DNA from 2 places in the Mesorhizobium sp. M1050 genome. Region 2 is predicted to be linked to the other one. Evidence: riboswitches for the same ligand, from Rfam matches in the RefSeq annotation. Region 2 holds a riboswitch; the other holds the start of a gene.
What was found. A riboswitch is a leader RNA that binds a small molecule or an ion and turns the genes downstream of it on or off. The one in region 2 is predicted to bind thiamine pyrophosphate.

Region 1 (3,539 bases), on a different contig from region 2:
CTCGGCACCGTCGAGATGCGAAAGCTGGCGATCTGCGCGTTCGTCTGCATCATCGGCATATCTGGTGCTTATGCGGGGATCCGCTGGACGAAATGCAATTTGCGTGGACGGATGGACGCCGTCTGTTGGCCGGCGCAGAAGATATCGGATGAGGCCGAGGTCGTCTGGCACGCGGCCGCGCCCGGTCGGCTCGACATCGTCGGCGGCCATCCCCTTATCGCGTCGCTGGCGGGCCTCAACGCCTATGACAAGCCGTCGATCTTCACCGACCTGAACATGCAGTATGCCCCCTGGATCACCAAGGATCGGCTGCGCGACCACGGCATACTGCTGGTCTGGTCTGGGCGCGACGTGCCACCTCGACTGCAGGTGTGGGTGGGCAACGTCCCGGTCAAAACCGTTCTTTTCGACTGGTCGCTCAGGGCGCCGCCGGTGGTGGTCAGCTTTGCCGCCATTCCGCCCGGCGCGCCGCAGTTGGCGAATGCGATCGACAGCCTCGCCCAAACGAGCAACTGAAGCAGGTCGGCGGTCCGCTGGACGGAGCAAGAGACAATGCCCATTTATGGGAGATCCAAGTTGATTTTGCGCAATTCCAGACGGAAAATCGCTACACGCTTTTCGTGGAATTGCTTTTGAGGAGACGTGATATGGCGACTTCGACCGAACGTGCAGTTCTTGCCGGCGGCTGTTTCTGGGGCATGCAGGATTTGATACGGCGCTATCCCGGCGTCATCTCCACCCGTGTCGGCTATAGCGGCGGCGACGTGCCCAATGCCACCTATCGCAACCACGGCACCCACGCCGAAGCCATCGAGATCAATTTCGACCCGGCCATCATCAGCTATCGCACGCTGCTGGAGCGCTTTTTCCAGATCCATGATCCGACGACCCGCAACCGGCAGGGCAACGATGTCGGGCTGAGTTACCGCTCGGCGATCTATTACACCAGCGACGAACAGAAGCGCGTCGCCGAGGACACTATCGCCGATGTCGATGCCTCGGGTCTGTGGCCGGGCAAGGTCGTCACCGAAGTGGCGCCGGTCGGTCCCTTCTGGGAAGCCGAGCCTGAGCATCAGGACTATCTGGAGAAATATCCCAACGGCTACACCTGCCACTTCGTCAGGCCGGGCTGGAAGCTGCCGGTTCGCGAAAAGGCTGTTTCGTAGACTTCACAACCGGCGACTGTGCCGGCTCGACGAGACCGTCGAGCGGCTTCGTCGCAGGCCAAGCCCTTTCAGGTCACTGCGCCTTGTCACCTCGGTGCAGCCGTCGAGCGCCTGATATCAAGGACTGCGCCATCTTAGCACGCCACGTGGCAAATCAAGCGCGGCTAGGAACACGCTGCGGGGGGTAACGCCTGCTGCGTTGGGTATGACGTTGACCCTTGGCGGCTGCGAGACCGCGCCCCGCTTGAAAAGATCGATAATGCCAGCTTGGCCTTGTTTAGGAGTGCCCGGTTCCGCGGGCGCCCAAAAAAGCCGCGGAGCATGCGCTCGCGGCTTCCTCGGTTGCCGGCAATGGCCTACTTACCGCAGTGGTTATCGTTGACCGTCGGCACAGAGGTGCCCGGCGAGGTGTGGGTGGCGTCAGGCTGCGCGCCCTGCGGGCCGGCCGGGCAATTTCGATCTGCGTTCGAATTCATGTCGCCGGGCATGCCGGTCGTGCTGTTGGTTATGCCGAGGTCGACAGTACCGGGCCTAACCGTATTCGGCGAAGCCGGGGTGTTCGGCTCCACAGTCACCGACTTCCCGCTGCCGGCGCCATCGCCACTTGCGTTATTGCTGCCGGCACTTTGCGCCATGGCTGACATGGCCAGACCAATCGTGAGAGCCGAAGCTGCGAGGATTTTCATGAACATGGTTTGTCTCCATTTCTGTGAACTCGTCGCTTGTTTCTACGAAGGTGATCGCATTTGCGACTATGGGGACAACCGGTCGCGGCAGCGAAGGTTCCCGATAAAATTTCGCTCCAGAAACATCGGCGTCTTCGACCCAAGAACCACTGGCGCAATGCTTTTTGGTGCAGCGCGCTGAAAAAATGGCTTTCACTTCGGTTTGATTGGTGCTTTAACCCGCGCATCCACAGGGGTGCTCCGTACGGTCGGGGCTGAGACGGGGGCGGCAAGCCCACAGACCCTAAAAGCTGATCTGGGTAATACCAGCGGAGCGAGGCGGGCCATGTTTTCAGGCGCACAGATTTCCCTATATCCCATGGCCGACGATTTCGTCGGCGTCATCCTTGGCGCGCTGGGCGCGCTCGGTCCCTATCGCGACAAGCTCCGGATCGAGACCGACGACATCTCGACCCTGCTGGTCGGGCCACCCGAGGTGCTGTTTCCAGCCATGCGCGACCTCTTCGTGGCGGCGGCGCGCAGCGGTAAACATTGCGTGCTGTCAGCCACCATCTCACGCGGCTGCCCGGGCGAGCCGGACGATCCGATCTGCCGCTCCGATGCCCTTGGCGGACCTGTCGGGCCACTCGGCCCGCGCAGGGATGCGGCCATCGCGGCGGTGCGCGGCGCGGCTTCGACTGGCCAGCCGGCGGCAGCGCAGTTCTCGCTCTATGTGATGGGCACCGACGACCATATGGATGAGATCTACGGCTGCATCGATTTTCTCAAGCAGTCGGGCGTCTATGAGCGCTCCAAGCATTTCTGCACGAAATTGGGCGGTGATGCGGGCGCGATCTTTTCGGCGCTTGACGCGGCCTTCTGCCGCTTCGGACCGGGTGCCGGCCACGTAACCCTTGACGTCACGGTTTCAGCCAACAGCCCGTCGGCCGTCTGAAACAGCCGCCGCCTATGCGCGGCCGTCAAAGGTTACCTGCCGTGGTCCCATCCCCAGTTTCTTCGCGCCCGATCGCGAGCCTTCTTATCAAGGCGGTACCGGTGACGATGTCGGTCGGACTGCTCCTGCTGGCCTGGGAGCTTTATGCCACCTATTCCGGCATCAAGCCGACGACACTGCCGGCGCCGTCACGCGTCCTCGCGCAAGCGATGCTGAATCGCGAGGCGTTGGTCGACAACGCCATTCCGACCATCCGCGCCACGCTGCTTGGCTTTGCCTGTTCGCTCAGCGTCGCCTTTGCGCTATCGATACTGGTCGACTTTTTCCAGCCGCTGCGCCGCGCGCTGTTTCCCGTCTTCATCGTCAGCCAGACATTGCCGCTGGTGGCGATCGCGCCGCTGGTGGTGCTGTGGTTCGGCTTCGGACTGGCGCCCAAGATCATGCTGGTGGCGCTGGTCACCTTCTTTCCGATGCTGGTGGCATTGGTCGAGGGTTACGAGTCGACCGAGGCCGAGATCGGCCAGATGCTGCGCGCCATGGGGGCAGGGCGCTGGCGCGTCTTCGTGCTGGCACGGCTGCCTTCGGCGCTGCCTTACTTCTTTGCTGGCTTGAGGATCTCCATCACCTATGCCGTGGTCGGCGCTATCTTCGCCGAATATGCGGGTGCGGCGAAGGGCTTAGGCATCTATATGCTCAACGCCAAGAACAATTTCCGCCCCGACCTGGTGCTGGCCGCTGTCGGCGTCAGCGCAG
Region 2 (3,539 bases):
CCATCGCCGCCATGCCCTCTTTCTGTGCCTCGGCGCGGATGTCGTGAGAGATACGCATCGAGCAGAATTTCGGTCCGCACATCGAGCAGAAATGCGCCAGCTTGTGCGCCTCCTTGGGCAAGGTCTGGTCGTGGAAGGACCGCGCGGTTTCCGGGTCGAGCGACAGGTTGAACTGGTCCTCCCAGCGGAACTCGAAGCGCGCGCGGGAAAGCGCATCATCCCTGACTTTCGCTGCCGGATGGCCCTTCGCCAGGTCGGCGGCGTGGGCGGCGATCTTGTAGGTGATCACGCCGATCTTGACGTCGTTGCGATCGGGAAGGCCGAGATGCTCCTTGGGCGTGACGTAGCAGAGCATGGCGGTGCCGAACCAGCCGATCATCGCGGCGCCAATGCCTGAGGTGATGTGGTCGTAGCCCGGCGCGATGTCGGTCGTCAGCGGTCCAAGCGTATAGAACGGCGCCTCGCCGCAGACGGAGAGTTGCTTGTCCATGTTCGCCTTGATTTTGTGCATCGGCACGTGGCCAGGGCCCTCGATCATCACCTGGCAATCCTTCGCCCAGGCGATCTGCGTCAGCTCGCCGAGCGTTTCCAGCTCGGCGAACTGCGCCGCGTCGTTGGCATCGGCGATCGAGCCTGGACGAAGGCCGTCGCCGAGCGAGAAGGAGACGTCGTAGGCTCTGGCGATGTCGCAGATCTCGGCGAAGTGCTCGTAGAGGAAGCTTTCCCGGTGATGGTGCAGACACCATTTGGCCATGATTGAGCCGCCACGCGAGACAATACCCGTCACCCGGTCAACGGTCAGCGGGATGTAATGCAGCCGCACGCCGGCGTGGATGGTGAAATAGTCGACGCCTTGCTCGGCCTGTTCGATCAGCGTGTCGCGGTAGACCTCCCAGGTCAGATCCTCGGCAATGCCGCCGACCTTTTCGAGCGCCTGGTAGAGCGGCACCGTGCCGATCGGCACCGGCGCGTTACGCACGATCCAGTCGCGGATGTTGTGGATGTTGCGGCCGGTCGACAGGTCCATCACCGTATCGGCGCCCCAGCGGATCGCCCACACCATCTTTTCGACCTCTTCCGCCATCGACGATGTGACGGCGGAGTTACCGATATTGGCGTTGATCTTGACCAGGAAATTGCGGCCGATGATCATTGGCTCGCTCTCGGGATGGTTGATGTTGGCGGGAATGATCGCCCGTCCGCGCGCCACCTCGTCACGGACGAATTCGGGCGTGACGAAATCGGGCAGTGTCGCGCCGAAAGCCTCGCCGTCGCGCTCAAGCTTGCCGTGCAGGATCTCGCGACCAAGGTTCTCGCGAATGGCGACGAACTCCATTTCGGGTGTGATGATGCCGGCGCGCGCATAGGCAAGCTGCGTCACCGCCTTGCCTGCTTTGGCTTTGAGCGGTCGGTGGCGGATGGGAAATTCCGGCGTCAGGCGTTCGCCCGTCGCGAATCCGTTGTCCTCCGGCCGGACATGGCGGCCGTCACAGCCCTCGACATCGCCGCGCGCCAAAATCCATTCGTGGCGAAGTCGGGCCAGGCCCTTTTCGATACTGGTCTCGACAGCCGGGTCGGTATAGGGGCCCGACGGATCGTAGACGGTAACGGGCGGCTCGCCGGCTGTCGGATGGACGGAGATTTCGCGCATCGGCACCCTGATCTGTGGGTGGAGAGCGCCCGGCTTGTGGATCTTACGCGAGGCGGGCAGCGGTCCCGTCGACACGGCGGGAGTAAGGGCATTCATCGTGAGGCTCCTTTGCTCATGCATTGGAGACCCAGTTCTGTGCCGGAAGGATGAAAAGACGCTTCTGTCGACCTGCCGAAACAGGACCTCGGGCGTGAACTCCCGCAAAGCGCTTGCACCGTCCCTACGCCAGTATGAACTGGATCAGGTTCAACGGGTCACTGCGCCGCGAAAGCCAGCAGTATCTCAGCCCCTTGCCGGGACTCCCCTGGTGAATGCCTCAGGTTGAACGGGCCGGCGCTATTTTGTCAAGCGCATTTGGCCCGCGTTGCGATCGGGGCAAAGCGCCGTCGACCGAAAAATAGCCCTGCATCGAGCCCTCCTATCACTCACGGATTTGCCCAAGAAGGACGCCTTTTCTGAATTTTTGAAGAGTAAAAGCCCGTTTGAGATCCATGGATGAGCGATTCTGCGGATGCGATTGCCGCCGGTTGCGATCGGGATCTATGAGAGACGTCAGAGCGCACACTCGAAGCGGGAATCAGAGGCCCCCACCGCCTTTTTTGTCCTTTCGCCAGCGGTTGCTTTCCGGTTAACGCGCGTCCGCATCAATTGCCAATCAACGCGCTTTCATGCTTGCTGGGCCTATGTCTCGTCCTCGCTTGCTGCCCGATAAGAGTTTCCCAAGCTATGCGTATCTGCCCGGCAAATATCCGCATCCGGTGCGTGATCCATTGGGCCACAGTTACCGAACAGATCCGGTGACCGTCGCCGTTGGCGAAGAGCTGGAATCAGATGTGTTTCGGTGGGGGATCGACCTTTTCAACCACGGCTACTACTGGGAAGCCCATGAGGCTTGGGAGGCTCTTTGGCACGCCGCCAAACAAAGCGCTCAACATCGTTTGTTCTTCAAGGGACTGATCCTGTTGGCCGCTGCCGGGGTGAAAATCCGCGAGGGAAAACGCGGCGCTGTGGCGCGCCATGCGGGGAGGGCTGCAGCACTTTTTCGTCAGATCGCGAGGGTCCCGAATGGCCCATTTGAGACGGCACTCGGGACCACACTTGCCGCGCTCGCTGAACACGCCGAAGCGGCCGTAGCTTCCCCTCTTGTTCTACGGAAGCCAAAGCCAGGCCAGCCTGAGCCTGTTTTCGATTTCATACTTGCACCAAATCCGAGAGCGTCTGATCGGCAACCCTAGTGCCGTCCGACCGGCTTTAGCGAGAAGGGGTCTTTGAAAGCTGCTCACACTGCTTGCGGCGTAAACAACAAGAATGGGGTGCGGCTTCGTAAGCAGGACGAGGTGCCAAGCCTTTTTGTTCCCATGGCCCTGGCGGTCAAATTGTTCCTCGGCTCGCAGAGGACGCGACGGCGGTTAAGCGTACGATGGAATAGGTCACATGGTCCAAAAATCTCTCCCCGATGGTTGATTTTGGACTAACGGCTGCGTCGTTTTGATTCAGGATAGGCCGAACTTGGATGTCCTTTTCGGGGAGGAGGCGTGTGATGCGACCTTGCTTTCATGCGCCGCTAGCGGCTTGTTCAATCCACTTTGTTAACGCACCTGATCGCGTACCAAGAACTCGTGCTCATCCAGTTGGCGCGCCTTGGTCGCCGCCGAACGTGAGGGAAGTGCTGGCGCAAACCAACCTCGACTGCCAATCATTGGCGTTCGCCTTGGAGAGAGTGAGGACGCTTGCAGATCTTTGACAGGATCAATTCACTGATAGACTTAGACGATTGCCGGGCCGCGATCGAAGAAGGGCGCGCCTTGCTGCTTCAATTCGAACAAAGGTCTTAGGCGAGCCGCCGCAGGCGAGAGCCCGTGGGCTGTACCCATAGCTGCAGCCCGCC

Region 1: it holds a riboswitch for thiamine pyrophosphate, as region 2 does, so the genes downstream of both, NKH57_RS20100 (YkoF family thiamine/hydroxymethylpyrimidine-binding protein) here and thiC (phosphomethylpyrimidine synthase ThiC) in region 2, are expected to answer to the same signal.

What each region holds. Positions count from the first base shown of each region.
Region 1 covers NZ_JAMYMV010000037.1:45,405-48,943, reverse strand. The annotation lists gene NKH57_RS20115 (glycosyltransferase family 39 protein) at 1-516, shown strand, start outside; gene msrA (peptide-methionine (S)-S-oxide reductase MsrA) at 648-1,166, shown strand; gene NKH57_RS20105 (hypothetical protein) at 1,523-1,858, opposite strand; TPP riboswitch at 2,074-2,187, shown strand; gene NKH57_RS20100 (YkoF family thiamine/hydroxymethylpyrimidine-binding protein) at 2,178-2,786, shown strand; gene NKH57_RS20095 (ABC transporter permease) at 2,801-3,539, shown strand, end outside.
Region 2 covers NZ_JAMYMV010000080.1:21,273-24,811, forward strand. The annotation lists gene thiC (phosphomethylpyrimidine synthase ThiC) at 1-1,747, opposite strand, end outside; TPP riboswitch at 1,851-1,967, opposite strand; gene NKH57_RS28935 (DUF309 domain-containing protein) at 2,350-2,886, shown strand; partial or broken gene NKH57_RS28940 (Arm DNA-binding domain-containing protein) at 3,486-3,539, opposite strand, start outside.